One region of the Salinivibrio sp. AR647 genome, then DNA from elsewhere that is predicted to be linked to it. Evidence: predicted binding sites of a transcription regulator. Region 1 holds the regulator's gene; the other holds the start of a gene.
The links. The regulator MetJ, encoded in region 1, represses methionine synthesis genes. The targets are predictions, from matches to a motif close to TTAGACNTNTANANGTCTAA.
Positions count from the first base shown of each region.

Region 1 (15,551 bases):
AGGCGAGCGCACGTCATCACAGGGCATTCTGACCGACACCCAGCAGCTGTGGCAGCCATTACTGGCGTGTTATCAGTCACTCCACCAATGCGGCATGGGCATTATTGCCGACGGTAAGTTGCTTGATTTGCTTCGCTGCGTGCAATGTTTTGGTGTTCACTTAATCAAGCTCGATATTCGCCAAGAAAGCACTCGTCATGCCGATGTGCTCTCAGAAGTGACCCGCTATTTGGGGATGGGCGATTACGCGCAATGGAGCGAGCAAGACAAACAAGCGTTCTTGATCCGTGAATTGTCCTCGAAACGGCCGCTATTACCCCGTGATTGGACCCCGTCGGATGACGTCAAAGAAGTGATCGACACCTGCCGGGTGATTGCCCAGCAGCCGCGTGAAGCGCTTGGTGCCTATGTGATTTCAATGGCGAGGACCGCCTCGGACGTGCTGGCGGTACATTTGATACTCCAAGAAGCCGGCTGCCCATTCCGCATGGATGTGTGCCCGTTATTCGAAACCTTGGACGACCTGAACAACGCGGAATCAGTCATTGGCGAGCTCATGGCGATTGATTGGTACCGTGGTTTTACTCAGAACTTCCAAATGGTGATGATAGGCTATTCGGACTCAGCTAAAGATGCCGGGGTGATGGCAGCCGGTTGGGCGCAATATCGCGCCATGGAAGCGCTGGTCAACTTATGCGATGACCAAGGGGTTGATCTAACTCTCTTCCATGGCCGTGGCGGCACCGTAGGCCGTGGCGGTGCGCCCGCCCATGCCGCCTTGTTGTCACAGCCCCCTCGTAGTTTAAAAGGTGGCCTCCGTGTGACCGAACAAGGCGAGATGATCCGCTTTAAACTGGGGCTGCCCGATGTCGCGGTCAACAGTTTGAACCTCTACACCAGTGCGATATTAGAAGCGAACTTACTGCCACCACCAGAGCCCAAACAAGAGTGGCGTGCGCTGATGGATACCTTGAGTGACATTTCTTGCCAAGCCTATCGCGATGTGGTTCGCGGCCATGAGCAATTTGTGCCTTACTTCCGCTCCACCACACCAGAGCTTGAGTTAGGCAAGTTGCCACTGGGATCGCGCCCTTCCAAACGTAACCCCAATGGCGGTGTCGAGAGCTTACGGGCAATTCCTTGGATTTTCGCCTGGAGTCAAAATCGCCTCTTACTTCCAGCTTGGCTGGGCGCTGGACAAGCGATCGATCATGCCATTTCCAAAGGCCATAAAGCCCAGCTAGAAGAAATGTGTCGTGAGTGGCCATTCTTCTCCACCCGGCTTGGCATGCTGGAAATGGTGTTTACCAAAACCAACCTCGATATTGCCAAATACTATGATCAGCGTTTGGTCGATGAAAGCCTCTGGCCTTTGGGTGAATCACTCCGCGATCAATTACGCCAAGACATTCAAGTGATTTTGGCGGTGGAAAACAGCGATAACCTGATGGAGCAAAACCCATGGGGCGCTGAGGCGATTCGCTTACGTAATATTTACGTCGAGCCACTGAATATGCTGCAAGCTGAGCTGTTATACCGTACACGGCAATGTGAAGAGGACGATCAGTCGCTTGACGATGCCTTGATGATCTCCATCGCGGGCATTGCCGCAGGCCTGCGTAACACCGGCTAATCGGCCCAAGCCGTACCCTCGGGTGCGGCTTTTTTTGTATCAAGCGAGCGAATAGAAACCGACGCACACGCGAGATTTTTTATCCATAGCCACGTCTAAGGCTTGCTGTTACATTGATAGTATTATTACTATGGAAGGTCGCGGTGACGCGATTTAACAACGCAAAGGAAAACGCAAAGGAATTGCCATGAAAGACGAAACCCTCTCGATTCATCACGGTTATCAGACCGATCCGACCACCAAATCAGTCGCTACCCCCATCTATCAAACCGTCGCCTATGAGTTTGATAACGCCCAACATGGTGCTGATCTGTTTAACCTCGATGTGCCGGGCAATATCTATTCGCGGATCATGAACCCCACCAACGATGTATTAGAACAACGTGTGGCGGCATTAGAGGGCGGTATCGCAGGCCTATGCGTCAGTGCTGGCGCCGCGGCAATTACCTATGCAATCCAAACCCTGGCCAAGGCCGGTGATAACATCGTCGCCACACCACAGCTTTACGGCGGCACCTATACCTTGTTTGCTCATATGCTCCCCGAACAAGGCATTGAAGTACGTTTTGCCCAAAGTGACGACGCCAGTGCGATTGAAGCGCTGATTGATGCCAATACCAAAGCGGTGTATTGCGAATCAGTTGGTAATCCGGCCGGCAATATTGCCGATATCCCCGGTCTTGCCAAGGTTGCCCACGCGCACGGTGTCCCTTTGGTGGTCGACAATACCGTGGCCACGCCCGTGCTATGCAAACCGATTGAACATGGCGCCGATATCGTGGTGCACTCGCTAACCAAATACATTGGCGGCCATGGCACCACCCTAGGCGGTATGATCGTTGATGGCGGCACTTTTGATTGGGTGGCACATCAAGCCCGCTTCCCGCAATTTTCACAGCCCGAGCCGGCGTATCACGGCGTGGTCTATAGCGATACCTTTGGCCCGGCGGCATTTATTGCCCGCGCGCGTACCGTGCCTTTACGTAACAGCGGCGCCGCCTTATCGCCGATGAACGCCTTTATGTTGATGCAAGGTCTCGAAACCTTGAGCCTGCGTATGGAGCGTCACTGCGAGAATGCCAAAGCGGTGGCGGATTACCTTGCCAGTCATCCAGCGGTGGCATGGGTGAACTATGCCGGTCAACAAACTCATCCTCATTACCAACGTGCCCAGTCGCTTATCCGCGGTGGACTGCCCGCATCACTGCTGTCTTTCGGCTTAAAAGGTGGCTTTGATGAGGGGGTACAGTTTTATGATGCGCTGAATGTATTTAAACGCCTGGTCAATATTGGTGATGCTAAGTCACTTGCTTGCCATCCCGCCTCTACCACCCATCGTCAACTGAATGCGCAAGAGCAAGCGAAGGCCGGGGTGACCCCAGAAATGATCCGTCTTTGTGTCGGCATTGAGCATATTGATGACATCATTGCCGACCTTGAACAAGCATTGAGTGCAGTAAAATAGCCCGAGATAGGCGACTCATGCGAACCGATTGTTATACCAATAAATGTGGATATAAAAGATGTCACTTCCCCATGTCATACTGACGGTACTCAGCAACTGCGAAGCCACGGGTTATGATATTACCAAGGCGTTTTCTACCACTATCAGTAATGTGTGGAAAGCCAGCCATCAACAGGTATATCGTGAACTGACTAAGCTCGCCGAGCGAGGTGCTGTGACCTATCGACTTGAGCCGCAAGTCGGCAAACCAGATAGAAAAGTCTATGCCATCACCCCTGTCGGCACCGAGGTGTTAGAGGCGTGGTTTATCCAAGCGCCTAAGCTGGCCCCGCCTCGCGACGAGTACGTCGCACGCCTACTCAGCTGTGAGGTCTTGGATCCCGCGCCGATGCTCGAGCATATCAATAACTTGATTGCGGAATCACAACAACTACTTAATCATTATGCTCTGCTTGAGCAGCGTGATTACGGTCAATCCACATCATTAACGCAACAACAACGCCTCATGCGATTAGCATTACGACGCAGCATTCATCAACGTCGCGCTTGGATGGCCTGGGCGCAAGAAGTGCGCGATGAGCTTACTATACTGGCCGCCAGCGCCTAATCAGAACAATAAACACAACTCGCAACCTAGGCGCCCCACGAAACGGGGCGCTTTTTTTGGCTAAAGGTAAACCGGTTTGGCGGTTTGGCGGTTTAGCGGTTTAGCGGTTTAACGGTTTAGCTAAGGTGCGACAGCCAATGGGCGAACCCCCAAAGTATGGCAAAGTGCATAGGTCAATTCGGCCCGGTTGAGGGTATAAAAATGAAAATCTTTTACCCCTTCACGGCTGAGTACGCGCACCATATCGATAGCAATCGAGGCACCGACCATCTGCCGGGTCACAGGGTCATCCTCAAGACCTTGATACTGTTTGTGCATCCACTGTGGGACACGCACATGCGTCATTTGCGCAAACCGAGAAGCTTGCTTAAAGTTGGAGACGGGCAAAATCCCCGGCACAATCTCGACATCAATCCCCGCCGCCACACAGCGGTCACGAAAACGTAGGTAGCTTTCCACATCAAAGAAAAACTGGGTAATGGCACGACTGGCACCGGCATCGACTTTCCGTTTCAGATTAATGAGATCCGCTTGCGCACTTTTCGCTTCCGGGTGCACTTCAGGATAAGCGGCGACAGAAATATCAAAGTCATGTTCTTCTTTGAGCAACCGCACCAAGTCAGCCGCATACATAGTCGGCTTTTTCTCCGGCGACGGTAAGTCTCCGCGCAAAGCCACAATGTCACGAATACCATTTTGCCAGTAGTCACGGGCAATATGGCGCAGCTCATCTTCAGTGGCATCGATACAGGTTAGATGGGGCGCCGCCGCGACCCCCGTTTGATCATGAATACTTTTCACGATGTCATGGGTGCGATCACGCTCACCAGAATTGGCGCCATAAGTCACTGACATAAACTTAGGTTTAAGCCCTTTGAGGCGGTGCACGGAATTCCAGAGGGTTTCTTCCATACTGGGCGTGCTGGGCGGAAAAAACTCAAATGAGACGTTAATATCACCGTCTAAGTCGGCAATATTCTGATTAAGTGCATCAATGTGGCCTGCGTGCGTATAGCTCATACCCTCTCCCTGCAACCGGTTTTATTCGCGATGATGTGCGTTTTTGGTTTATACGTTTAGACGTCCATATGTCTAAAGGTTGTCGTTATCTGGGTGAAATGTCAACGATCTCAGCCATGAAAAGAACTCATAGTATTATGAAGATAGTCAACATGCAGGAAGCCACCGAGAGCAGCAGCCAAAAGCGCGTCATATAACGTGATCTTCAGATAAAAAAAGCTGTCTTATGTGGAGTAAGACAGCTTTCACGTTTGCGAAGATCACGTTTACTAAAAGGACATTAGTGAAGACGCCCAATTAAGCGATTCAGATCAGATTGTATCGCCCCAGCGGTGACATCCCGCCCCGCCCCCGGTCCGCGGATCACTAATGGATTTTCACGATACCATTGGCTTTCAATCGCAAACACATTATCACAGGGCAGTAGATGCGCCAGCGGATGCTCACTCGGTAAGGTTTCTAAGCTCACCTGCGCATTACCATTGGCTTCTAGACGCGCCACATAGCGCAACACGGCGCGATCTTGCTGCGCTATTTCCAATCGATCCTGTAAACACGCATCCATTTGATGGGCGTTATCGAGAAACGCATCTAACGACAAAGATTGCAGCGCTGGCGGTATCAGTGACTCAACCTTGACCTGCTCGGGCTCCAATGACAGGCCCGCCTCCCTTGCGAGAATCACTAATTTACGCACCACGTCGGCACCCGACAGATCGTCACGCGGATCAGGTTCAGTTAGCCCTTGCTGCCATGCCTGTTCAAGTAAAGCACTGAACGGGACCTCGCCGGTGAATTGCAAAAAAAGCCAGGATAACGTACCGGAAAAGATCCCTGAGAGTGCGAGGATATGATCACCGCTTTCACGTAAGTCTTGAACCGCATAGTTAATCGGCAGCCCAGCGCCTACCGTGGCGTTATATAACCAATGGCGCCCCGTTTTCGCAAACGCATGTTGAATCGCATGGTATTGTTCGGCCGGTGCCGCGCCGGCTTCTTTGTTGGCGGAGATTAAATGAAAACCATGCTCGGCGAGACGCGGATAGAGAGCTGCCAGTGAGGTATTGGCCGTGACATCCAAAATCACCACATCATCATAAGGATGATTCAATAAGCGTGTTAACCATTCATCATCAAAGTATGGCGTGCCATTGTCATCAAAGTCATCCCTGATCTGCATTGGATCGATGCCAGCAAAATCTAACCATTGATTACGACTATCTACCACCGAAATCAGCGACACCTCCTTGCCATGACGCTTTTCGAGGTGCGATTTTTGCTCGGCAAACAAGCTGAGCCAACGCGCGCCAATATTTCCTTTCCCTACCAACACCAAGCCAATGCGACGTTGGGCTTGGAACAGCGCATCATGTAAGCTGGCCACAAGGGCAGGCGTATGCACCTGACGCAAAATCGCCACCATGCTCAGTCCAGATGCAGATTCACTGATAAACTCTACAGGCTGTGACTTCAGCTGCTGATAAAAACCATGACAGTGCACGGGATTATTGACCACGCCGGCTCCGACGGCAGCAACCATATTAAACCCTTCGCGCAGCTTCAACTCCGCGGATAGCCCGGCATCCTGGATCTGGGCCATGACCGAGGCCACGACCTCCGCCGTAAAGGCCAGTAAGATACGATACTGATCATCTTGATAATCCGTCGCCAGTGGTTGCACTTTCAGCTGAGAGAGGATACGGCTCAACTCTTGTTTAATTGCCTGAAAATCTTGCCCGCGGGCGACATCAAACTGCAATAGGCACACATCATCCAAAGATGTAATGATTTTTGCCCCGCGTCCGGTAGCCAGTACACGCTCTATATGGGTCGAGCCACTGTCGGGGGCCTGGGTACAACGTAAGGTCAGATCGGTCGCACTTTGCGCCACAGGCTGTAAAGTACGGCTATGAAGCACGGGCGCCGCCAAGCGTGCCAATTCGCCTGCTTCATCCAATCGGATTAAGGGTAACAAGCAAGCATTATCGACATGGCGTGGATCCGCGCTGTATACACCGGCAACATCACTCCATATAGTCACGCGGCGGACCCCCGCTAACGCACCGAGCACCGTGGCCGAATAATCTGACCCGTTACGCCCCAAAAGTACGGTTTCCCCAGCTTGATTTTGCGCCATAAACCCCGTAATAACGACGTGAGATTGCGTGTGCTGAGAAAGTTGCTGCCGTAACAGTGGCCATGATGCGCCGCGATCGACCTCAGGTTGAGCCGCACGTTCCGCGCGTAAACAGTGGCGCGAGTCCAACATCACCGCCTGACGACACTGCTGATTAAGCAGCGCAGCTAATAAACGCGCCGACCAAACCTCTCCGAACCCTTGCACATCGGCTTGTACGCTGTCGCTCAGCGCTGTCTCCCCGAGCGACGCGATCGTCGCGATGTCAGCAGATAAGGCATCAACCAACTGTTGTTTGTGATCACCGTTGATCAGATTTTCAATCAAGTCTTGCTGAAAGGCACGGACGCCTTGCAAGGTCTCATGCGCCAACCGGCCATCTTTGCCCAGTTGAGCGAGCCAAGCAATGAGCTGATTGGTCGTTTTCCCCGCCGCAGAGACCACAATTAAGTCGTGCGCCTTTGCATGCGCCGTCAGCACATCGACCACACGGCGATAACAATCTGGGCTCGCTAAACTGCTGCCACCAAATTTATGCAATTGGCGTTGTGATTCGGGGGCGGTGTCCATCGGTTGCGCGTGCATGGCGAGGTCTCTCTTGGTCTCAATAAATATCAATAAAGCGGCGTGCTATGACAGCAACACCTATAGCAATCGGTTTTACTGGTTAGCTAAATGGGCGAAGGCATGCGCCAAATCGGCCACTAAGTCTTCTGCGTCTTCTAGTCCAATAGAAAAACGCAACAACGTCCGGGTAATGCCAGCCTCGGCTTGCGCGTCATCACTCATCGCACGATGGGTCATTGACCCTGGATGCGTGACCAGACTTTCTACCCCGCCCAGCGACTCGGCAAGCGCAAATAAAGATAAGCCTTCAATAAAACGTGCGATCCCAGCGGAGTCCGTGTCCAGCTCGAGGCTGAGCATACTACCAAATCCAAACTGCTGACGGGCGGCAATCTCATGGCCTGGATGTGTCGCCAAACCGGGATAGTAGAGTTGCCGCACCGCAGGGACTGTTTGCAAATAGGTTAATACCGCTTGCGTATTTTGCTGATGTTGTTTAACCCGAGCGCCCAAGGTACGCAACCCTCGCAATGTCATATAACTGTCAAAGGCGTTGCCTGTCGCGCCCAAGCAGTTGCCCCACCACGCTAATGTTGCAGCCAATTCAGGCGTCTTCGCCACTACAGCGCCACCGACAATATCAGAGTGACCATTAATAAATTTAGTAGTGGAATGCACGATGATGTCCGCACCCAGTGAAAAAGGCTGTTGGAGTGCTGGCGATAAAAAGGTGTTATCGACCACCACCCATGCCCCCACTTGGTGGGCCTGTTGGCAGATTTTAGCAATATCGACCACACGCAATAGCGGATTAGAGGGTGTTTCAACTAACACCAGTTTCGGCTGTTTTGCCAGCGCAGCGGTTAACGCCTGGTGATCAGATTGATCGACAAAACTGACCTGCCAAATCCCTTGCTTGGCGCGTGACTCTAACAAGCGATAGGTACCACCATAACAGTCGTGCGGTGCAACAATATGATCCCCTGCATCCAGTAAAGACAACACCAAGTTAATGGCTGCCATCCCACAGTTGGTCACCACGGCACCGGCTCCGCCTTCCAGTTCCGTTAACGCTTGCTCTAACTGAGCTCGAGTTGGATTGCCCCCACGGGCATAATCATAAGTGGGAACGTCGCCAAAAGCAGGAAAACGATAGTTGGTTGATAAATACAAAGGCGGCACAACCGCATGATGTTGCGTGTCAGTGCCAATTCCTGTTCGAACGGCAATGGTGTCGGTTTTTTTACCTGTCATGGTTCATCCTTGCTCTTGTTGCGCTGGCACGGTTTACGTGATCCAGTCGTCATCATACTACTTTACCTCGGCGCTTTTGGGACGTCAACACTTCTAGACGTCTAAACACCTTTGCATGTGGCGGTTAATATAGCTAAAATCTCCGCAGCATCATTCTGGGTATTCCATAATCAAGATAGGTGAGACATGGCGCAGTGGAACGGCGATTACATTAATCCGTATGCCGAACATGGTAAAAAGAAAGAGCAGGTAAAGAAGATCACCGTCTCTATCCCACTTAAAGTATTAAAAATTCTTACTGATGAGCGCACTCGCCGTCAGGTTCATAACCTGCGTCATGCGACCAACAGTGAGCTATTGTGTGAGGCATTTTTACATGCCTATACCGGGCAGCCTCTGCCAACCGATGACGACATCCGTAAGGATAAACCCGATAGCATTCCTGCCGAGGCACGTCGGATCATGGAAGAGTTGGGTATTGAGTTTGACGACAGTGAATACTAAACAAAAAAACCGCCATCGGCGGTTTTTTTATGGTAAGACACTGTTTTCGACTTATAACATGTTCTACTTACAACATATTTTCTTTACAACATGTTTTCTTTACAACATATAGTTGTCTGGCATCTCAATACGGGCTACGCCGGTTTCGACGGCCGCAAGCGCCACGGCACGTGCTACCTTGGGCAGTAAACGGGCATCCATCGGCTTGGGAATGATGTAATCCGGGCCAAAACTGAGTGAAGACAAGCCCGCGGCATCTAAGACCGATTGTGGTACAGGCTCTTTCGCCAAACCACGAATCGCTTCAACGGCGGCCAACTTCATCGCATCATTAATCTCACTGGCACGCACATCTAATGCTCCCCGGAAAATAAACGGGAAACACAAGACGTTATTCACCTGATTCGGGTAATCCGAACGCCCCGTTCCAATGATCAGATCATCCCGGACTTGGTGCGCAACCTCTGGGTTAATTTCAGGATCTGGGTTTGAGCAGGCAAACACGACAGGCTTATCCGCCATCAGTTTTAATGCCTCAGGCGAGAGCAAATCCGGGCCTGATACGCCAACAAAGAGATCCGCACCTTCAATCACATCTTCGAGGGTACGCTTATCCGTGTTATTGGCAAACAGCTGCTTATACTTGTTAATGTCATCACGACGGGTGTGAATCACCCCTTTGCGATCCAGCATGTAAATCTTTTCGCGCTGGGCGCCACATTTAATCAATAGCTCCATACAGGCCACCGCAGCGGCACCCGCACCGAGACACACGATGGTGGCTTCACCAATATCTTTGCCTTGCAACTCGAGCGCGTTAAGCATCCCCGCAGCAGTGACAATCGCGGTACCATGTTGATCATCATGGAAGACAGGCACTTCACAGCGTTCAATCAGCTGCTTTTCGATCTCAAAACAATCTGGGGCTTTGATATCTTCAAGGTTGATACCGCCAAAGGTGTCAGCAATATTGGCTACGGTATCAACAAACTCATCGATGGTGCGGTGTTTAACTTCAATGTCGATCGAGTCCAAGCCGGCAAAACGCTTGAACAATAACGCTTTGCCTTCCATGACAGGCTTTGACGCCATCGGCCCTAAATTCCCTAACCCCAAAATCGCGGTGCCGTTTGAGATCACCGCAACCATATTGCCTTTACCGGTATAGCGATATACGGCATCCGCATCTTGGGCTATTTCACGCACAGGTTCAGCAACGCCTGGGCTGTAGGCGAGAGCAAGATCCGCCGCTGAATCAGCAGGCTTACTGAGTTCGACAGAGATTTTTCCGGGTGTAGGGTATGCATGATAATCCAGCGCTTGCTGGCGTTTATCGTCCGACATGTCGTTTTCCTAGTTATTATCGTGAAGGGGTAACCAATACCGGCAGGGAAGGATGACCGATATTAGCCAGACACTCTACAAACCACACAGGAAAGGTTTGTATAAGGGTAAAGATGGTAACGCAGCGGGGAAACGTCCACCAGTACTAACGCCGTATTCGCGATGATGCTCGGACCTGTTGTCCGAATACTAGGACGATACGATCAAAAAAAGGGACGCTGATGCGTCCCTTCTCTATATTCGGTCAATAGCTGCTTATTTTTTGCTGCTAAGGGCACCGAAACGTTTCTTAAAGCGATCAACACGGCCACCAGCATCAAGGATACGCTGCTTACCGGTGTAGAATGGGTGACATTTGTCACACACGTCTAGGTTGATGTTTTTACCTAGGGTTGTGCTGAACGCAAATTCGTTACCGCAAGAGCATTTTGCTGTGACGGCTTTGTACTCTGGATGGATACCAGCTTTCATAGGGATAACCTCATTTTAAAGGCCGTGTCGCTCTCCCGATCCTAAGCCGGGCACCACACGTCGTTAACAAATATTTTCTAAGGCGCGCAATTCTAATCAAGCCCCCTCGGTTTCGCAACTTTTTTGTGCAATCACCACGCCGCGTCACCGTACAACAAGGCTTTGCCAACCGAAGGCGAACCGTTACACTGAGCCCCCTTCTGGTCAATAAGATGTTGTGATGGAACAGTTTGCTCAGGTGGCCCTACCGGTCCCGTTAGCGAAAACTTTTGATTACCGAATCGGTGAGAATCAACATCCCATCATCGGTGGGCGGGTAAAAGTGCCCTTTGGCCGCCAGCACAAGGTTGGCATTGTCACCGGCTTATCCGCAACCGCCAGTGTGGACGCGAGCCAACTCAAGGTGCTCGATGCCGTATTGGATACCCAACCGGTTTGGACGCCCGGCGTCTATCATTTACTCCACTGGGCAAGCCGCTTTTATCATCATCCGCTAGGGGATGCGATGGGCGCTGTGATGCCAACCCTGCTTCGAAAAGGACGCCCTGCGGCATTACAACAGCAAAAATGGTGGCAAATTACCGAGTCAGGACAAAACCAACTCCTCTCGGGCCTGAGCCGTGCCCCTAAACAAGCTCGGGTGTTGCAGTTGCTCACACACGGCCCTGCCACCCATGCCGACTTGATCGAACAAGACATCGGCGCACCGGTGCTAAAAACCCTGGCCAAAAAAGGTTGGATAGCCCCCTACACACCACCGCTAAACGCTCAAGCCTGGCAACCGCATTTTGCCGTCACCGAAGACAAACCGGCACTCAACCATGAACAGGCGATGGCGGTTGCCACCATCAATGCCAATGACGGTTTTGCTTGTGCTTTACTCGAGGGGATCACCGGTTCAGGGAAGACAGAGGTCTACCTAAACGTGCTCGAACCTGTGCTTGCTCGCGGTGAACAAGCCTTAATTTTGGTACCAGAAATCGGCCTCACCCCACAAACCATTCGCCGGTTTGAGCGCCGCTTTCATGTCCCGGTAACCGTGATGCATTCAGGCTTAAATGATAACGATCGACTAAAAGCCTGGTTAGCCGCGCGCGAGAATCAAGCAGCAATCGTCATTGGTACACGGTCTGCCCTGTTCACGCCGATGGCTAATTTAGGCATTATCATTATTGACGAAGAGCATGACCCCTCGTATAAACAGCAAGATAGCTTTCGTTATCATGCCCGAGACTTAGCGGTTATGCGTGGTCATGAAGAAAAAGTGCCGGTGATACTCGGTTCTGCCACCCCCTCTTTGGAAAGCTTGCATAACGCAAAAACCGGTAAATATCAGTACCTCAAGCTGACTCAGCGTCCAGGTAATGCGGTGACCGCACGTCAGGGAATACTCGATATTAAGGGCCATTACCTCGACGCTGGATTATCCGCGCCGTTGATCGCCGAAATGCGCCAGCACCTACAACAAGGCAATCAGGTCATGTTGTTTTTAAATCGCCGTGGCTATGCGCCCGCCATGATGTGCCACGAGTGTGGCTGGCTCGCGAATTGTCAACGTTGTGATGCTTACTATACCCTTCACCAGCAACAGCAAGAATTGCGTTGTCATCATTGTGGCCACCAAAAACCCGTTCCGCACCAGTGTCACGATTGTGGCTCCACCCAGTTAATCAGTGTCGGCGTGGGCACCGAGCAGCTTGAAAGCCAGTTGGGCGAGCTCTTTCCTGAATATAAAACCGTGCGTATTGATCGCGACAATACCCGCCGTAAGGGCAGCTTGGAAACCTACCTTAATGGCATAGAAAAGGGCGAATATCAGATCCTACTGGGCACACAAATGCTCGCTAAGGGCCATCATTTTCCCAATGTCACCCTAGTGGCGTTAGTTGATGTCGACGGTGCCTTGTTTAGTAATGACTTTCGCGCGCCTGAACGGTTGGCGCAACTGATGGTGCAAGTCGCCGGCCGCGCCGGTCGCGCCAGCAAGCCAGGGACGGTGCTATTACAAACGCACCATCCCGAGCACAGCCTGATCCAATCGCTGGTACACAAAGGCTATCAAGCCTTTGCGGAGTCGGCGCTCACTGAACGCCGCCAAGCTTGGCTTCCGCCCTATACGTTCTTAAGTTTATTTCGCGCCGAAGGCCATGAAGAAAACAGTGTGCAGCAGTTTTTACAACAAGTACGTCAAACGCTCGCTGCCTCCCCCATTCAACACGATGAAAGCCATGTCATGGGCCCTATGCCCGCAGCGATGGCCAAACGCGCGGGCCGTTATCGCTGGCAATTATTAATCCAAGCCCCAAGTCGAAAAGTGATGCAGCAGTGGCTAACGGTGGCTCTTCCTGCAATCCATCAATTACCCCTTTCGCGCAAAGTACGTTGGTCTTTAGATGTCGAGCCGCAAGACCTTTCTTAATACTCCCTTGCCGTAAGTCGACACAAGTCACACTTTCATTGCAATAAGTGTTAGCTTGTCCGTATTTAAATTGGACAAGCATAGGTAAAATAGGGCCGCAATTGGCTAAGAAAACAGGTCAGATGAGCTAATAACTGTTTGATCTCACAATATAGATAACAAGAGGACTGTCATTATGGCGACAATGAAGGACGTTGCCCACATTGCCGGTGTATCCACAGCAACGGTATCGCGCGCGCTGATGAACCCAGAGAAGGTGTCAGCCAGCACGCGTAAAAAAGTTGAACATGCTGTGGTTGAAGCTGGTTATTCCCCTAATTCACTTGCGCGTAACTTGCGTCGCAATGAATCAAAAACCATCGTCGCTATTGTACCGGACATTTGTGATCCCTACTTCAGTGAGATTATTCGCGGCATTGAAGAAGCCGCCATGGAACATGGCTACCTAGTTCTACTGGGTGACAGTGCCCAGCAACACCACCGTGAAAATTCATTCGTCAATCTGGTGTTTACTAAACAAGCGGATGGCATGCTGCTGCTTGGCTCCGACGTCCCTTTTGATGTCAGCAAGCCTGAGCAAAAAAACTTACCGCCACTGGTCATGGCCTGTGAATATGCGCCCGATCTGGAATTACCGACGGTTCATATCGATAACCTTACCGCTGCCTTTGAAGCGGTTAATTATCTCACCCAAGTCGGCCATACTCGGATTGCTAACATTACCGGCGTACCGGAGACAGCATTAACGCAGTTCCGCTCACAAGGGTATCAGCAAGCGTTACATCGAGCGGGGATCACCATCAATCCAGCGTATAGCGTCGTCGGTGACTTTAGTTTTGCCTCCGGAGCGCGTGCCATCACCAACTTGCTCTCACTGCCTGAGCCACCCACTGCGGTATTCTGTCACTGCGATGTCATGGCCGTTGGCGCGATGCAACAAGCGAAACGTTTAGGCATGCGGGTCCCGCAAGATATCTCCATTGTTGGTTTTGATGATATCCAATTCGCCGAGTATTGCGATCCACCACTCACGACCGTTTCGCAGCCTCGCTATGACATTGGCCGCCAAGCCATGTTGATGCTGCTAAACACGTTACAAGGACGAGAAGTGACCCCTGGCTCCCGGCTTTTGGACGCCAAGCTGGTGATCCGTGAGAGTGTCGCCCCTCCGTCTCGGTAGTAAGACTAGTCAGCACGGGCTCAAGCCAGTAATATGAGCCCTTTACTGGCTTCTTAATTTGATTATTTGCTGTGGCAACTCGTGATTACGTTAAACGTGGCAAAGCGCCGCGTAAAAAAAATACTCGCCGCCAACCGACCAAGACGCGGGCTGGATTCCCATTTAAATGGGCGCTGCTTGCTGTTGTCTTAGTGGGTGCGTTTGCTTATGGCCTGTATTGGTTGAGCAAAACCGATGCACCGACACCCCCTTCTCCCCCCGTGTCTCACACGCAACCGGCCACGCAAAGCCAGGTAGAAAGTCTACCGAAAAAGCCCAAAGAAAAATGGAGCTACATCGAAGAGCTGGAAGGCAAGGAAGTAGAAGTGAAAGCAAAAGCGCTGCCACAATCGACCCGTCCTTACCTCATGCAATGCGGTGCTTACCGTAGCCAAGGGCAGGCTAATGAGCGTAAAGCGATCATTGCGTTTCAAGGGCTAGAAAGCCAAATCAAGGTAAGCCCTGGTGAGAAAGGCACTTGGTATCGTGTGGTGCTTGGCCCTTACCCGCGCAAGCGCCAAGCAGAGAAAGATCGCAATATGCTGCGTCGCGCCGGTGTCGAACCTTGTGCTATTTGGTATTGGGAATAGCGAACGGGGAAAGTATTGCGCTCTCCCCTTGAAAAGTCAGCGTCAAAACCCAACCATCTAGATTAATCACCCATCTGGTGCACCAGACACAAACAAAGAGGTTCCCGTGACTACAATCGTCTCCGTCCGTCGCGAAGGTAAAGTGGTTATTGCTGGCGATGGTCAAGTATCGCTCGGCAATACCGTCATGAAAGGTAATGCGCGAAAAGTTCGTCGCTTGTATAACGGCCAAGTGCTCGCTGGTTTTGCTGGCGGTACCGCAGATGCCTTTACCTTATTTGAGCGCTTTGAGCGTAAGCTTGAGCTCCACCAAGGGCACCT
Region 1 covers NZ_MUFE01000009.1:93,346-108,896, reverse strand. Annotated here, with positions in the region: gene ppc (phosphoenolpyruvate carboxylase) at 1-1,633, shown strand, start outside; gene BZG76_RS12025 (O-acetylhomoserine aminocarboxypropyltransferase/cysteine synthase family protein) at 1,821-3,098, shown strand; gene BZG76_RS12020 (PadR family transcriptional regulator) at 3,157-3,705, shown strand; gene metF (methylenetetrahydrofolate reductase) at 3,826-4,725, opposite strand; gene BZG76_RS12010 (bifunctional aspartate kinase/homoserine dehydrogenase II) at 5,006-7,447, opposite strand; gene metB (cystathionine gamma-synthase) at 7,523-8,683, opposite strand; gene metJ (met regulon transcriptional regulator MetJ) at 8,870-9,187, shown strand; gene BZG76_RS11995 (malic enzyme-like NAD(P)-binding protein) at 9,287-10,531, opposite strand; gene rpmE (50S ribosomal protein L31) at 10,787-11,002, opposite strand; gene priA (primosomal protein N') at 11,223-13,421, shown strand; gene cytR (DNA-binding transcriptional regulator CytR) at 13,573-14,601, shown strand; gene BZG76_RS11975 (SPOR domain-containing protein) at 14,673-15,230, shown strand; gene hslV (ATP-dependent protease subunit HslV) at 15,337-15,551, shown strand, end outside.

Region 2 (15,551 bases), on a different contig from region 1:
CGCAGTGCAAAGTGGCACCATGTTAGTGTGCGTCATACCCGCAACATTAAGCCGACCGGAACCGACAATGTAGACACCATGATCAGCCTTTAATGCATTCACTTGATCCTTATTCAGCCCTGAGAACGAGAACATACCGTTTTGTTGCTCAATAAAGCTAAAATCACGTGAGACGCCTTGCGCTTTGAGTGTTTTGACAAATTCCGTGCGCATGGCTTTAATGCGGTCTCGCATCGTGGCCAATTCTTGTAACCATTCAGCCTTGAGCGTTGGGTCATTCAGAATCGTCGTCACCACCGCTGCGCCATGGGCAGGTGGGTTAGAGTAAATCACTCGGGCGATACTTTTAACTTGGCTAAAGGCGGTGACCGCTTCTTGCTCTTGACGCCCGACCAGTGTGAAGGCACCAACGCGTTCGTTATATAAGCCAAAGTTTTTCGAGAATGAGCTTGCGATCAGCAGCTCTGGGCAGACGTTAGCGAAAATACGCAGACCGACTGCGTCTTCTTCTACGCCTTTGGCAAAGCCTTGATATGCAAAGTCAAACATAGGCAGTAAGCCTTTACGTTGGCAGAGATCTGCCAAGGTTTGCCATTCTTGCTCGGTAGGATCGATACCGGTTGGGTTATGACAGCAGCCGTGGAGTAGCACGACATCGCCCGCTGCCGTTTTCTCGAGATCAGCGACCATCGCTGAAAAATCTTTGTCATTTTTGGCCGGATCATAATAGCTGTATTCCGCGAGAGTTAAACCTGCCGCGGTAAACACGCCTTTATGGTTAGCCCAAGTTGGGTTACTGATCCAAATGGTGACATCGCCTAGGTGGCGTTTAATAAATTCACCTGCTAAGCGAAGGGCGCCGGTGCCGCCGGGAGAATGTGCGGTTTGTGCGCGTTTGTCTTTAATGACATCCGCATGCTCACCAAAAAGTAATTGCTGAACGGCAAGGCCATATTCGGCGGTGCCTGGAATGCTCAAATAAGATTTGGTGGTTTCTTTATCGAGTAGTAGTGCCTCGGCTTTTTTTACTGAGGTTAAAACGGGCGTTTCGCCGTGCTCGTTTTTATAGACCCCGACCCCGAGGTTAATCTTATCTTCACGTGGATCCGCTTTAAATTCTTCAGTTAGCCCTAGGATAGGATCAGCAGGTGCCGCAGAGATTTTCTCAAACATTGGTGTCGTCCATGGTTATGATGAATGAAAGCTAAATGCAAATAAAAGGCTGCAACCTGCAGCCTTTGGATAAGTGTATCTATTTAGAAACTGGCATTGCGTGGTGAGCGAGGGAATGGGATCACGTCACGAATGTTGCTCATTCCCGTCACGTATGAAACCAGACGTTCGAAGCCCAGACCGAAACCAGAGTGAGGGACAGTGCCATAACGGCGAAGATCGCGGTACCACCAGAAATCTTCTTTTTCTAGACCCATTTCTTCAAGGCGTTGGTCGAGCACATCTAGGCGCTCTTCACGCTGAGAGCCGCCGATGATTTCGCCGATACCCGGTGCGAGTACGTCCATCGCAGCAACGGTCTTACCGTCATCGTTCATACGCATATAGAACGCTTTAATGTCTTTCGGGTAGTTTTTTACCACAACCGGTGCATTAAAGTGCTCTTCTGCCAGGTAACGCTCATGCTCAGAGGCTAAATCAATGCCCCACTCAACGGGGAATTCAAAAGTTTGGCCGCTGTTTTGCAAAATAGTGACCGCATCGGTGTAATCCACTTGCGCAAAGTCGGCGTTGACGAATTTCTCCAAACGAGTCAGAACATCTTTATTGATCCGCTGTTCAAAGAATTGCATGTCATCTTTGCGCTCATCCAACACGGCCTTGAAAACATATTTTAACATGGCTTCTGCAAGCTCAGCAGAGTCATCAAGATCGGCAAACGCCACTTCTGGCTCAACCATCCAGAATTCAGCCAAGTGACGGCTAGTATTGGAGTTTTCTGCACGGAAGGTGGGACCAAACGTATACACTTTACTGAGTGCACAGGCGTAAGTTTCGGCATTTAACTGACCCGATACGGTCAAGAACGCTTCTTTGCCAAAAAAGTCTTGATCGTAATCGACTTCGCCTTGTTCGGTTTTTGGCACATTGGCCATGTCTAGGGTAGACACCCGGAACATTTCCCCCGCACCTTCACAATCCGACGCTGTGATCAGCGGTGCAGACATCCAGTAATAGCCTTGCTCATGGAAAAAGCGATGAATGGCTTGTGAGAGCGTATGACGTACACGTGCAACGGCACCAATTACGTTCGAACGTGGGCGGAGATGCGCCACTTCACGCAAGTACTCAATCGAATGGCGCGTTTTCGCCATTGGATACGTGTCTGGATCGTCAACCCAGCCAACGACCTTCACTGCCGTTGCCTGAAGCTCATAGGCTTGACCTTTTCCGGGCGATTCAACAACCTTACCCGTGACCTCAACGGAGCAGCCTGCGGTCAGGCGCAGAACGTCTTGCTGATAATTATCCAGCTCATTAGGGACCACGGCCTGAATAGGGTCAAAACAAGAACCATCATAAATGGCAAGAAAAGAAATACCGGCTTTGGAATCTCGGCGTGACCGGACCCATCCACGCACAGTCACTTCAGTGTCGACTGCCGCCTTGCCGCGCAGGACGTCTACTACAGGCGCGTATGTCATAATTCGCTTCTATCTCCGTTTAGGTAATGCGGCCAACGGGGTGTGACCGCATCAGTGATTTTGCAAGTTAGACTAGCAAGTTTACCTGTATCCTGTATAGCTTCAAGGTTTGAGCGTGTCTGAGAGCTGAAATTGGCCAATTAACCCTTCAAGTTGTTCAACCAGCTGCTCGAGATTTGCACTAATCGCTTTCACCTCATTAGCATTGGTTGCGGTATCGTTGGCGTGACTTTGAATACGACCCACTTGAGCGAGCAAGGCATCGGTCATTTGCGCCTGGTGATCACTTTGTTTGCTGATGTCATTGGCGTTGTCGTTGACCGTTTTAACTTGGTCGGCGATATTACCCAAAGCGGTAGAAAGTTCCATCACGGTTTCTGCACGTTGATTAGCACTTTCACTGGTCGCTTCAACCGCTTGCGCAGAGGCTTCACTGCCTGCACACAAGTTTTCAATGATGGTTTGGATTTCACCAGTGGCATCATGGCTACGACTGGCAAGGTTGCGTACTTCGTCGGCAACCACCGCAAATCCTCGGCCTTGCTCTCCGGCTCGAGCAGCTTCAATGGCGGCATTCAACGCCAATAAGTTAGTTTGCTCGGCAATTTCCCGGATCACGCTGAGGATCGTCGTTACTTGCTGGCTTTGTTGATTAACATCCAATATTTGTGTGCGTACTTGGCCAATATCAGCCACCAACTTACGAATATCATTGGCCGCGACATTCGCCAGATCACTGCCCTGATTGGCACTGCCTGCGGCAGATTCACTCAATTGCGCCGCTTCTTGAGTACGATTTTGAATGTCGTGTTGATGCTGCTGCACATCATCGATGGCTGAAGACATGTCATTGGTTTCGTGACGTTGGCTATCAGCTAATTGATCGGTATGACTTGAGACACGGATCAGGTTCATGGCCTCAGCAGACAGGGTTTCTGAGGTGCGCTGAACTTGTTGCAGGCTGGCAGAAAAGTTATCAAGCAACTGGTCGCAACTATTGCACAGTTCACCAATCTCGTCGTCACGGGTATTATTGAGGCGCTCGGAAAGATTTTTGTCATGGCTAGTGCGTTTCATAAAGGCAGAGACGCGCTTAAGCGGGGAGACCACCCAGCGGCGAATCACAGTGAGTGAGATTAAAAATCCAATCACAGCGATGCTGCCCATGATCCCAGCGGTAATTAACATTTCTCTATCGATAGTGCTATACAAAGGCTCAAGATCATACTCGAGCCGGATAACACCGAGTACGGTGCCTTCCTCTGCTACGTGGCATTGCAGACAATTGGTACCGCGATAATCGCTGCTCGCTTTCATCGGCAGGGCGACCACCAATCCTTTTCCCGCATCAGCATCAAAGGTTTCGACAATGGTTTCACCTTTGAGGGCACGTTGGTCAATGGCATCCTGAGCAGATTGCTCAGGATTTCCTGGGCCAAAAAAGCGGGTAATTGCCTCTCCACGGATCACGCGAGCGTCGTCGATGCCTTTGTGTGACAGCATTTTCTCTCGCAACGTATTACGCTGACTGATGGTGCCGGTGAGCATCAGCATATTAAGGCTATCAAAGTAGTTGGACGCTTTATCTAAGGTTTGCTCGCTGACAATCGATGTCATCAAGGCTTTTTGTTGATGCGACTGATAGGCCAGCGAGGTGGCGAGCACAAGAGCGAAAACAAGAAAAAGAGCAAGAAGAATTTTGCTCGCAAGGGTCATACGCATGAGTCAACCATTTGTTATTAATTTATAGAGTTATCAGTTCTAGCCTGTAGCGACTATGTTAAACCGAGAGCGCACTTGTGGCGGTATCCTCATATAAAATGTGTGATTTCATCGACGTAAATCGTCCCAATAATGAGATGGAAACCCGTATTGCGAGGCATTCTGGCCGCACAGACTAACGGGTGTGGTCGGATGAATGCGTTTGAGTCGGCCAGCGAATTTAAGTAGCATGCGGCCTCTTGTTGTTGTTGGAATGAAGTAAAATGACCACTGAGTTGTTTAAAGAATTTACCTTTGAGGCGGCACACCATTTACCGAATGTGCCAGAAGGCCATAAATGTGGGCGTTTACATGGGCATTCATTTACGGTGCGTTTGTATGTAGAAGGCGACGTTGATCCGTATACGGGGTGGGTGATCGACTTTGCCGAAATAAAAGCGGCTTTCAAACCGATTTATCAGCGCCTGGATCACTACTATCTCAATGACATTGAAGGGCTAGAAAATCCAACCAGTGAAGTGCTAGCACATTGGATTTGGCAACAGGTAAAACCGAATCTGCCTCTGTTAAGCCAGGTCATGGTGAAAGAAACTTGTACCGCAGGTTGCACTTATCGAGGTGAGTAACGAAACTCGACGTGAGTAACAATACTCGAGGTAAATAAGAAGCAGTCGAGAGAAATAAAAAAACGCCGAGTAGCAGTGTCCAACTTTATGAAGTCACTTCAGTACTCGGCGTTTTTTGTCGCTTTTTCGACGTGTGCTTTGCTCCATGACGGCGCGATTTATCTTGTCACCGTCATCGTCACTTAGGCGATATTCAAATACTTGTGTGTTTGCACGGATAAACGCCAGCCGCGCGCAATGCAGGTGTCGATGCAAAGTTTGGTTGCACGTGGCTTTTGGCTTACCGGCTGCAGCGCAATGGTTGCACCAGGAGAGGCTGGGCAGGTCTCAAGCAGAATCTCTAGTTGTGTAATGTCCTTTTCTGTCCCCACCGGATGTTTTATCTCATTGGCTCGCGCCATCGCACTGGCGAGAACGGGCAATTTACCGCGCATATTGATTTTGGGCGACACCGTTACCCAGGTGGCTTGGCTCGCATAGACCGTATAGGTGCCACTGGTTTCAATTTGGCATTGGCATCCAGCCTCTTCCAAGGCTTCCGTTAAAGGTACCAAATCATAAAGACAGGGTTCGCCCCCGGTAATCACGATATGCTTAGCGTGATAGCGTTGCGTGATTTCAGTGACGATATCTTCGGCTCCTAGCCAGCACCAAGTCGGTGAATCCTCTGACTTATCAATAATAAAGATCTTATCTTGCTGATCCTTATCATCCGTTTCCCAGGTTTGCTTAGTATCGCACCAGGCACATCCTACTGGACATCCTTGCAAGCGGACAAAAACTGACGGAACCCCTGTGAAGGTGCCTTCGCCCTGGATCGTTTCAAATATCTCGTTGACTCGGTACATGGTGATTAATAGCGATAGAATATGAGCTCCGCATTATGCCAACGAATAAGTTTGAGATCTTGTTTTTTAGCCCGCGATTAGAGGATGAACAGCGTTACTGTTTAGACAGGTTTTGTGAGTTTGTACGCGATTTCAAAGATACAAAGTGACAAATGTCACGTGCTAGCGGCCAATTGCTTCACAATTAGTTCGCGAAGTAAAAAAATTCACCTAAATAGGCGGTGTCAGGGTTTATCGCCACAGCCACGTAGTAATAGGAAAGGGCATGATTATTGGGCAGCCGGGACATATCGATCATATTAAGCGCAAAAATGCGGGCACGATTTATAACTTAATCGACCGTTTTGAGCCTATTTCGCGGATCGAACTCTCGAAACGCAGCCAACTGGCGCCTGCCAGTATCACCAAAATTGTGCGCGAACTGATGGACGCTCACCTTGTAAAAGAGGCGCCGATCCAAGAAACGAGCATGCGCGGGCGTCCAGCTGTAGGGCTTATGCTGGATAACGAAGGCTGGCAATTTTTGTCCATGCGTCTAGGAAGAGGTTATCTCACTCTGGCGCTGCATTCGCTAAGCAGTGAAATTTTGATTCAAGAACGGCATGAATTAACGGTGGTGGCGCAAAGTGCATTACTCACCACCGTGGTCGATCATGTCAATGCGTTTTTCTCTCGTCACCAACAAACGGTGGATCGTGTCACCAGTATTGCGATTTCGCTACCGGGCTTGGTAAATAGTGCCCAAGGCACCGTGATTCAAATGCCGCACTTTGAGGTCGACCATATGCCTCTAGGACCTGTATTACATCGTGAGACCGGTTTACCGGTATTTGTGGGGAACGACACCCGTTCTTGGGCACTAGCGGAAAAGTTGTTTGGTAACGCGAAAGAAGCAGACAGCGCCGTTCTGGTCGCGGTTCACAGCGGCGTTGGGGCCGGTATTGTGCTCGAGGGCAAAGTGCTTCAAGGGCGGATCGGTAACGTTGGCGAGTTAGGTCATATTCAAATTAAGCCCTTTGGTAAGCGGTGTTTTTGCGGTAATTATGGCTGTTTGGAAACGGTCGCAAGCCTGTCCGCGATCTATGAGCAGGTGGAGACATTGCTCAATGAAGGGCATCCGAGTTGCTTGCACGACCAACCCCTCACGATAGAGGCTATATGCGATGCAGCGGTGTCAGGCGATGGTTTGGCCCACCAAGTGATCACCGAGCTTGGGCATCACTTGGGAACCGCCATAGCGATTGTGGTGAATTTATTTAACCCAGAAAAAATATTATTTGGTGGCGAATTCAATCGTGCTAAATCGGTCTTGTATCCTGCGATCATGGAATGTTTAAAAACGCAGACGATTCCGCTGTATAGCAAGTACCTAGTCTTGGAAGAAAGCTATTTCTATACCCAAGCGACGATGCCTGGAGCGGCGATGGTAAAGCAGGCGATGTACGATGGTAATTTGCTGATGAAAGTGCTGGAGGGCTAATCGTTGCCTTGGTTGACAATTAAAAAGCGGTTAAAGAAAAAGCAGGTGTTGATGCACCTGCTTTTTTTTGATCTTGGCTAAGGGCGTTGGTTAGCTGTTTTTACGCGTTTCACCTAAGCATGCCGCCGCAGTAAATACTACGTCGGTTGAGCTATTCAGGCCCGTTTCGGCAGAGTCTTGTAAAACACCGATAGTAAAGCCAATCCCAACCACTTGCATGGCAATCTCTTGTGGAATACCAAACAAATTACACGCGAGTGGGATCAACAATAGGGAGCCGCCAGCAACCCCCGACGCGCCGCACGCGGATACCGCGGCCACCACACTCAACAGCACAGCCGTGGCGATATCCACTTGGATACCGAGTGTATGAACAGCAGCCAGGGTTAATACGGTAATGGTGATCGCCGCGCCTCCCATATTGATGGTGGCACCGAGTGGGATAGAGACAGAATAAGTATCTTCATCTAAATCAAGGCGGCGGCATAGCTGCATATTCACTGGAATGTTGGCTGCAGAGCTACGGGTGAAGAAAGCGGTGAGACCGCTCTCACGCAGGCAGCGAAAAACAAGGGGATAGGGGTTTTGACGCGTTTTGATATACACAATCAGCGGATTTACCACCAAGGCGATGGTTGCCATACTGCCGAGTAGCACCCCCAAAAGGTGTAAATACCCCATCAAAGCATCAAAGCCACTTTTCGCTAACGTGCTTGCTACTAAGCCAAAAATACCCAAAGGCGCAAACCGGATCACAAAGCGGACGATCATCGATACCCCCTCGGATACATCCGAGAAGACACGTTTGGTTTCGTTCGACGCATGATGAAGAGCAATACCTAAGCCAATCGCCCAAGCCAAAATACCAATATAGTTACCACTCATCAACGCGTTAACAGGGTTGTCAACGATATTGAAAAGTAGCGTACTTAATACCTGGCTAATACCCTCTGGCGGCGTAATGCTAGCATCCGTCGCAGCAAACTCGAGGGTAGTCGGGAACAAAAAACTCATGGTCACCGCGGTCAATGAAGCCGCAAGGGTGCCGATAAGATAAAGCCCAATAATGGGGCGCATGTTGGCCCGTTGGCCTTGTTTCTGGTTAGCAATGGACGCTGCCACTAAAACGAAAACCAAAATGGGTGCGACGGCCTTCAATGCGCTGACAAAAAGTTGTCCGAGCAATCCGGCTGTGCCAGCAAGCTCGGGGGATAGATAGGCTAAAACACCACCGGCAAGAATACCGATGAGTATTTGAAGTACCAGCGAGTTACCTCGACTGACACTGGCGAGTTGTGTTTGACTCATGTGACTCTCACTTCACTGTGTTTATTATCAATGGCTGTTAATGAATCGTTAGAAGTGACGAATTAAACCAGTTAAATTCACCCTATGTAAAGGGAAAATTGTTACTTTGAACTAGTTAGGTAGGACTGAAGTGGCGAGTTATGATTAATGAGAGGTTTATTTAGTGTAATTATTCTGTTATCACTGCAGAATAAATGGTGATAATTCTAGGTCTAGCCGAGCAAATACGTGGATTTAGGCGGCCATCTAGCATAAAAAAAGGCGACCATAGCGGTCGCCGAAGGATAACAACTAGCACAGAAATTTTTAGTAAATCGCATGTCCCACGGTATTGAGCAACTTACTCACGCCTTTTGTGAAGTAGAGAGGAGCATCTGCAATGGTATAGCAAAGGCAACCTTCTTTTGTATACGGCGTATGATGGTGACGGCTATCGAGTAAAATAAAGTCACCTGGCACATACTGACCACTTTCATCTTCAAAGGTACCGTCCAACAAAAGGGTTAACTCATAGCCCTTATGAGTATGCGCAGGCACTGAACCGCCTTCATCGATATGAAGAAAACTGGCTCGCGTTGCCCCTTCGTCGAGATTAAGTCGCGCACGTTGAACTTTACCAAAGGATGCCCAATTTGAATCGCCGAATCGTTGCAATGCTCGAGGTAAGGCATATGTTTTTTCACCGACAGTAATTTGTGTTGCGCGCGCTTCAGGTTGTTCCGCGCCAGATTGCGTCAGCGCATCGGCATCGTTGGCAGCCGCTTGTTCAAAAATGGCGGATAGCATTTCATCTTCAGCGTTGTGATCCCACTCATTTACCATCAACGCTTCGTCGCCGACTGTTTCTTGATCAAACGCCACTGATGCAAGCTTTTCTTCTGCAGTGGCCACGTAAGCTTGGCACTCCTGGCAAAGTTCAACATGAGCAGACAACGCAATCGCCATCGAAGTCGGCAATTTGCCAGCAGCAAAAGCATCCAGTAAATCGGTCGATGGGTGATACTTAATCATTGTTTTACCTCCAGGTGATTGCGAAGCTTTTCTAGACCTAAACGCAATCGGGACTTGACGGTGCCCAATGGCACATTTAATTGTTCTGACAACTCTTGATGAGTCAATTGCTTGAGATAAACCCCTCTAACCACCTGCTGCTGGACCGCGGGTAACTCGTCAATAAAACTGAGAAGCTCTTGGTCCATCATGTACTGAGCACCGGAATCTGTTTCGTTGTCCTGTTGCCCTGACTCGAGAATGGGCCAGATATCATCGCTAAAATTGTCTTCGCGATTCGATTGCACCTTGCGGAGCATATCGAAGCTTAAGTTACGCATGATAGTGAATACCCATGTCGTCGCCGCGCCTTTGTCAGAATTATACAAGTGGGCTTTGCGCCATACCACTAGCATGGTTTCTTGTACTAATTCCATTGCTTGGCCGTCGGCTCTTAAATGTTTTGAACCATAAGCGCGTATCTTAGGGCCAAAAAATCGGAACAAACGTTCGAACGCTATGCGGTCGCGGTCTTCTGCAACTTTTGCTAATAATTCAGACAACTCTTCCTTCGTCACGTCAGTCATGTTGGCACGCGTGTCCCGTCTGGAAATGGTGGTCTCAGTATACATGGTTTGTGGCGCAGTCATAGTTGAGTCCTATCTGTCGTAGCCGTCCATCTCGCTTCCAATACGAGGCTTAAAACAATTGGATCACTCGACTTCTTGCTCGAGAAGCTGACTGATAAATTGCTTCGCCTCTTCTGCCGATTCTTGCGCGATAAACCATTGTTTTTGCGCGTTAGAAAGCGGCAAAATTTCTAACCAGCGTTGGCAACTCCAGGTTAAGTCTTCGAAATACGGCGCCTCATATTGCTCAGCATGATCCGGGTGGGCGGCGAAGACATTTTTAAGTCCTGCGGCGATACGCATTTTTTCTTCATTTTCTTCCTGGTCAATAAACTCGTCATGTGGCCAGTCATTCAGTGCCTGTATCTCGCCCACCCAGAGCTTGTCGGCCTCTTGCTCTGTCGATTGAATTTTTACCCGTTGACGACCTGCAATGGTAATGCCTAATAAACCATCGGGTAGTGTTTCAAAATCGACAATGTCCACCAGTGTGCCATATCGATATAAACGTTTACCTTGCATCATCGCTAGCACGAATCCCTGTTGATTCGCCGAGCATTCACGGACCAAGCGCAAATAGCGAGGTTCAAAAATGCGCAGCTTAGCTCTGCCCCCGGGTAGTAAGAACAAGGGTAGAGGAAACAGCTTCGTCATATCTACGCCTCCTTATTGATTCAACATGCCTGCCACTACGCGACCAGGGTTGGATACGATCAAGACAGAGACTGCATTACCACAATCAGGTTGACATCATTATAAGCTGTGGCATTCTGGACGTCTAAACATCTACTTTTCTAAGGGAATCGGAATGACGTTAAAGCGACCAGGATTTTGGATTGCGTCAGTGTTACTGGCGTTGGTTATTAGCGGCTGCTCAGATCAGCCAGAAACGATAAAGATTGGTGCGACTGTCGGTCCCCATGCGCAAGTCGTAGAAGCGGTTGCGAAACAGGCTAAAACCGAAGGAATTCATGTCGAAGTGGTGGAATTTTCGGATTACATCTCTCCGAATGCCGGTTTGGCAGATGGCAGTCTTGATTTAAATAGTTACCAACATCAGCCGTTTCTCGATAACTTTAATCAAAACCATGATAGTGAATTGGTCTCGATTGGGCGTTCCATCCTTATGCGGATGGGGGTTTACTCAGACAAAGTACAGCGCGTGGACGATTTACCCCAAGGCGCACAAATTGCGATCCCTAACGATCCGACCAACGCCGGGCGCGCCTTGCTATTACTGCAAGACGCAGGGCTGATCACCTTGGCCGATAACGTTGGCTTTCAAGCGACGCTACAAGATGTTACCGCTAACCCCAAGCAGCTCGATTTTGTCGAAGTAGAAGCGGCACAACTGCCTCGCAGCCTACAAGATGTCGATGCCGCTGCAATTACCATGAACTATGTGATGTCATCAGGGCTTAATCCAAGTGATCAAGGTATTTTCTTAGAATCGAAAGACGCACCGCTCGCAGTGATGGTTGTGGCAGCGCGGGCAGAGGATAAAGATAATCCGACCTATCAGCGTTTGTTGGCGCTATTTCAATCAGAGGCAACACGTGCGTTTCTACAAAAAACCTTTGATGGCACGATCGAACCGGCTTTCTAGTTTTTAAAACCGGCCAGCGATAGCTGGCCATTGATGTACATTCTCAATCATTGTTTACCATTCAGGGAGTTATTGCGTTAACATGCCTCTCAGCTTGTGGTTTTAGCATTCGCTAGAGTCACAGTTTCCTCGCTCGCCTAACACACAGAACGCATAGGAATTGAGATGCAATCGGCTACTCGTCCATTTAATTGGTCGCCCGTATTGCTGGCATGCTTAACGGTCAGTATCGGGCAATTCAGCATGGGATTGGTTTTTCCATCATTACCTTGGATCGCTCGTGACTTCAATCTCAGCATGGACGATGTCCAACTGCTTATTTCCGCTTACCTGCTCGGGTTTGGCCCGTCACAATTTATCTATGGCCCCATTTCGGATGCACTCGGACGCCGTCGCGTGCTATTAGCCGGTGTCTTGCTTTCACTGGTTGGGTTAACCGTGATGGTGAGCTTTAGCGCCAGTTTTACCGGGTTGGTGATTGGCCGTTGTATTCAGGGGATGGGCACGGGGTGTTGTGCCGTCCTCTCGCGAGCCTTTACCCGTGACTCGTATTCGGGGGATCAGCTTCCTCAAGCCATGTCATACCTGATCATGGTCGCCTCATTTACGCCCATTGTGGCTCCTGTGATTGGTGGCTTTGTTAACCATAACTTAGGCTGGTTGGCGATCTTTATTTTATTGATGGTTTATACCAGCTTGGTGTGGTGTGTGCTCTTTTTCTTATTTAAAGAGAGTATGCATACGCGATCGCCATTACCTAAGATAAAAGTGATCCTTGGTCGTTATGGCGCACTGTTAAAAACGCCATACTTTCTTTATTTCGCCAGTATCAGCTGGTTGAACTTCACCTTGGTGATCACCACGGTGTCACTGATGCCATTTTTGATGCAAGAGCGCATCGGGATGACCTCGGATCAATATGCCTTGTGGGCGCTCATTCCTACTTGCGGGTTACTACTGGGCAGCACGCTGGTGTCGCGTATTCGTCCACGTTTAGGTACCAAACGCATGCTGTTGATGGCACCGGTGATGCAGCTCATCTCAGCGATATGGCTATGGTTTACCCCCATGGATCCCTTGCTGCTGATGATAGGGCAGTTTTTTATGGTGTTTGGTAACGGGATTGCGCTGCCGTGCTCCCAGTCGCAGGTGATGCAGCCTTACTCTAACCAAGCCGGCACCGTCGCTGCGCTCTCCGGTGGTGGACAGATGATTATTTCCGCGTTGATGAGTATGGCGCTATTGAGCTTGGGGGTTAGCGAAGCATGGCACCTTGGTGTGGTGGTTGGCGTCTTTGCGCTGCTCTCCGTTCATAATATCTTTCGTGGCTTCGCAGCACCGAAAGTCAACGTCGCCAATGGCACCATCTGACGGAATACAGAATACAGAAAGAGCCGATGCAAGCGCGATCTGCTCTCTTCTGTACTCCGCAAGCGAAGCGCTCTGTATTCAAAAATCCTGAATATCGCGTAGGTCGGCATAAGCGCCTTCTCGATCGCGCAAGCTTGGTGTGGTTTACGCCGCGCGCCCGTTGCACGGCGCCATCCGACATCGGGGTTAAATTTGGCACCGATCGTGACTGACGCCCTATCTACTCACCAAAAAACTGCGTAATTGCGGTGATCATCCCTTGGGTGAGTTGGTGGAGTTGGTCGTCGCGGATGCAATAGGGTGGCATCACATACACCAGTTTACCGAACGGGCGAACCCAAATGCCTTGGGCGGTCATTAAGGGCTGGATATCAGCCAGATTTACCGGGTCGGTCAGCTCTATCACGCCAATTGCGCCAAGCACACGCACGTCCGCCACACATTCCAATGCGCGAGCAGGCGCCAAGCCAGTTTTCAGCTGCTGCTCGATATGCGCGATGGTCTGCGGCCAGTCACTTTCTAGCAAGGTATCAATGCTGGCGCAGGCCACGGCACAGGCGAGTGGATTACCCATAAAGGTAGGACCGTGCATAAAACAGCCTGCATCACCGCCACAGACAGTATCGGCCACATGGCGGGTGGTGAGCGTGGCGGCCAAGGTCATGTAGCCGCCGGTCAGTGCTTTACCGACGCAGAGTATATCTGGGCTGATCCCCGCGTGGTCGCAGGCAAATAGTTTTCCAGTTCGGCCAAATCCGGTGGCAATTTCATCCACAATCAGCAGTACATCAAATTCATCGCACAGAGCGCGCACTTGACGCAGGTATTCGGGGTGATAAAAGCGCATACCACCTGCGCCTTGCACGATGGGCTCTAAGATCACCGCGGCCAGTTGACCGTGATGGGTGGTGAGTGCGTCGCGCATAGGCTGCATGTCGTTAGGGTTCCACTCACCGTCAAAGCGGCTTTGTGGGGAGGGCACAAAATGATGCTGAGGCAGAAACCCTTTGTAGAGTTTGTGCATCGAATTATCAGGATCCGTCACCGACATGGCGGCGAACGTGTCGCCATGATAGCCATGACGCAAGGTCAAAAACTGTGCGCGTGACTCGCCGCGCCCCTGCCAATATTGCATCGCCATTTTAAGTGCCACTTCTACTGACACAGAGCCAGAATCGGCCAAAAACACTTGCGTGAGCGGGGCGGGTGAATGTGCGACCAAGCGCTCGCAAAGCGATACCGCGGGCTGGTGGGTGAGACCGCCAAACATCACATGCGACATCTTATCGATTTGCTGATGCGCTGCGGCGTTTAAAGCAGGGTGGTTATAGCCGTGAATGGCTGCCCACCATGACGACATGCCATCAATCAGGACAGTGCCATCTTCAAGAAGCAGTTCCGCGCCGCTTGCGTGTGAGACGGGCAAGCAAGGCAAAGGATCGAGCGTTGAGGTGTAGGGATGCCAGATATGTTCACGGTCAAAATAGGTGCTAATGCTCATAAATGAATCAGATGTAAACCAGTGTGATCTTGTTGTGTTGACAGGTTAGCGTCTGTGGGTAGACTAGCCAAGCATTAAAACGACAACAACGGGGAAAACCGCGTGGAAATAAGACACAACTGGACCGTACAGGACGTGCAAGCATTGTTCGATAAACCCTTTATGGATTTGCTGTTTGACGCGCAGCAAGTGCATCGTGAATATCATCCTGCCAATCAAGTGCAAGTCAGCACGCTGTTATCGATCAAAACCGGCGCGTGTCCAGAAGATTGCAAATATTGCCCGCAAAGTGCGCGGTATCGCACCGATGTTGAGAAAGAGCGCTTAATGGAAGTGGAACGCGTGCTCGAAGCGGCGGAGAAAGCCAAAGCCTCAGGCGCGACGCGCTTTTGCATGGGGGCGGCGTGGAAAAACCCCAAGCAACGCGATATGCCGTATTTGCTCGATATGATCCAAGGCGTCAAAGGATTAGGGTTGGAAACCTGCATGACATTGGGCATGTTGGATGCGGAGCAAGCCAAGACCTTGTCGGAGGCGGGTTTGGATTACTACAACCACAATCTCGATACCTCACCTGAGTTTTACGGCAACATCATTACCACGCGGACGTATCAAGAACGCCTTGATACCTTATCTAACGTGCGAGAAGCGGGAATGAAGGTGTGTTCCGGTGGCATTATTGGGTTGGGTGAAAGTGCCCGCGATCGCGCTGGTTTGTTGGTCGAGCTGGCCAATATGCCTGCTCACCCAGAAAGCGTGCCGATTAACATGCTGGTCAAAGTAAAAGGCACACCGCTTGAGAACGTCGATGAC
Region 2 covers NZ_MUFE01000007.1:162,928-178,478, forward strand. Annotated here, with positions in the region: gene BZG76_RS10520 (amino acid aminotransferase) at 1-1,173, opposite strand, end outside; gene asnS (asparagine--tRNA ligase) at 1,257-2,657, opposite strand; gene BZG76_RS10530 (methyl-accepting chemotaxis protein) at 2,760-4,379, opposite strand; gene queD (6-carboxytetrahydropterin synthase QueD) at 4,643-5,005, shown strand; gene queE (7-carboxy-7-deazaguanine synthase QueE) at 5,188-5,853, opposite strand; gene mlc (sugar metabolism global transcriptional regulator Mlc) at 6,119-7,333, shown strand; gene sstT (serine/threonine transporter SstT) at 7,424-8,641, opposite strand; gene BZG76_RS10555 (ChrR family anti-sigma-E factor) at 8,948-9,652, opposite strand; gene BZG76_RS10560 (sigma-70 family RNA polymerase sigma factor) at 9,649-10,218, opposite strand; gene BZG76_RS10565 (LON peptidase substrate-binding domain-containing protein) at 10,345-10,914, opposite strand; gene BZG76_RS10570 (MetQ/NlpA family ABC transporter substrate-binding protein) at 11,069-11,866, shown strand; gene BZG76_RS10575 (multidrug effflux MFS transporter) at 12,032-13,237, shown strand; gene bioA (adenosylmethionine--8-amino-7-oxononanoate transaminase) at 13,458-14,732, opposite strand; gene bioB (biotin synthase BioB) at 14,841-15,551, shown strand, end outside.
Region 2: BZG76_RS10570 (MetQ/NlpA family ABC transporter substrate-binding protein) is a predicted target of MetJ. The motif match lies at 11,031-11,050, and genes of this name have one in related genera.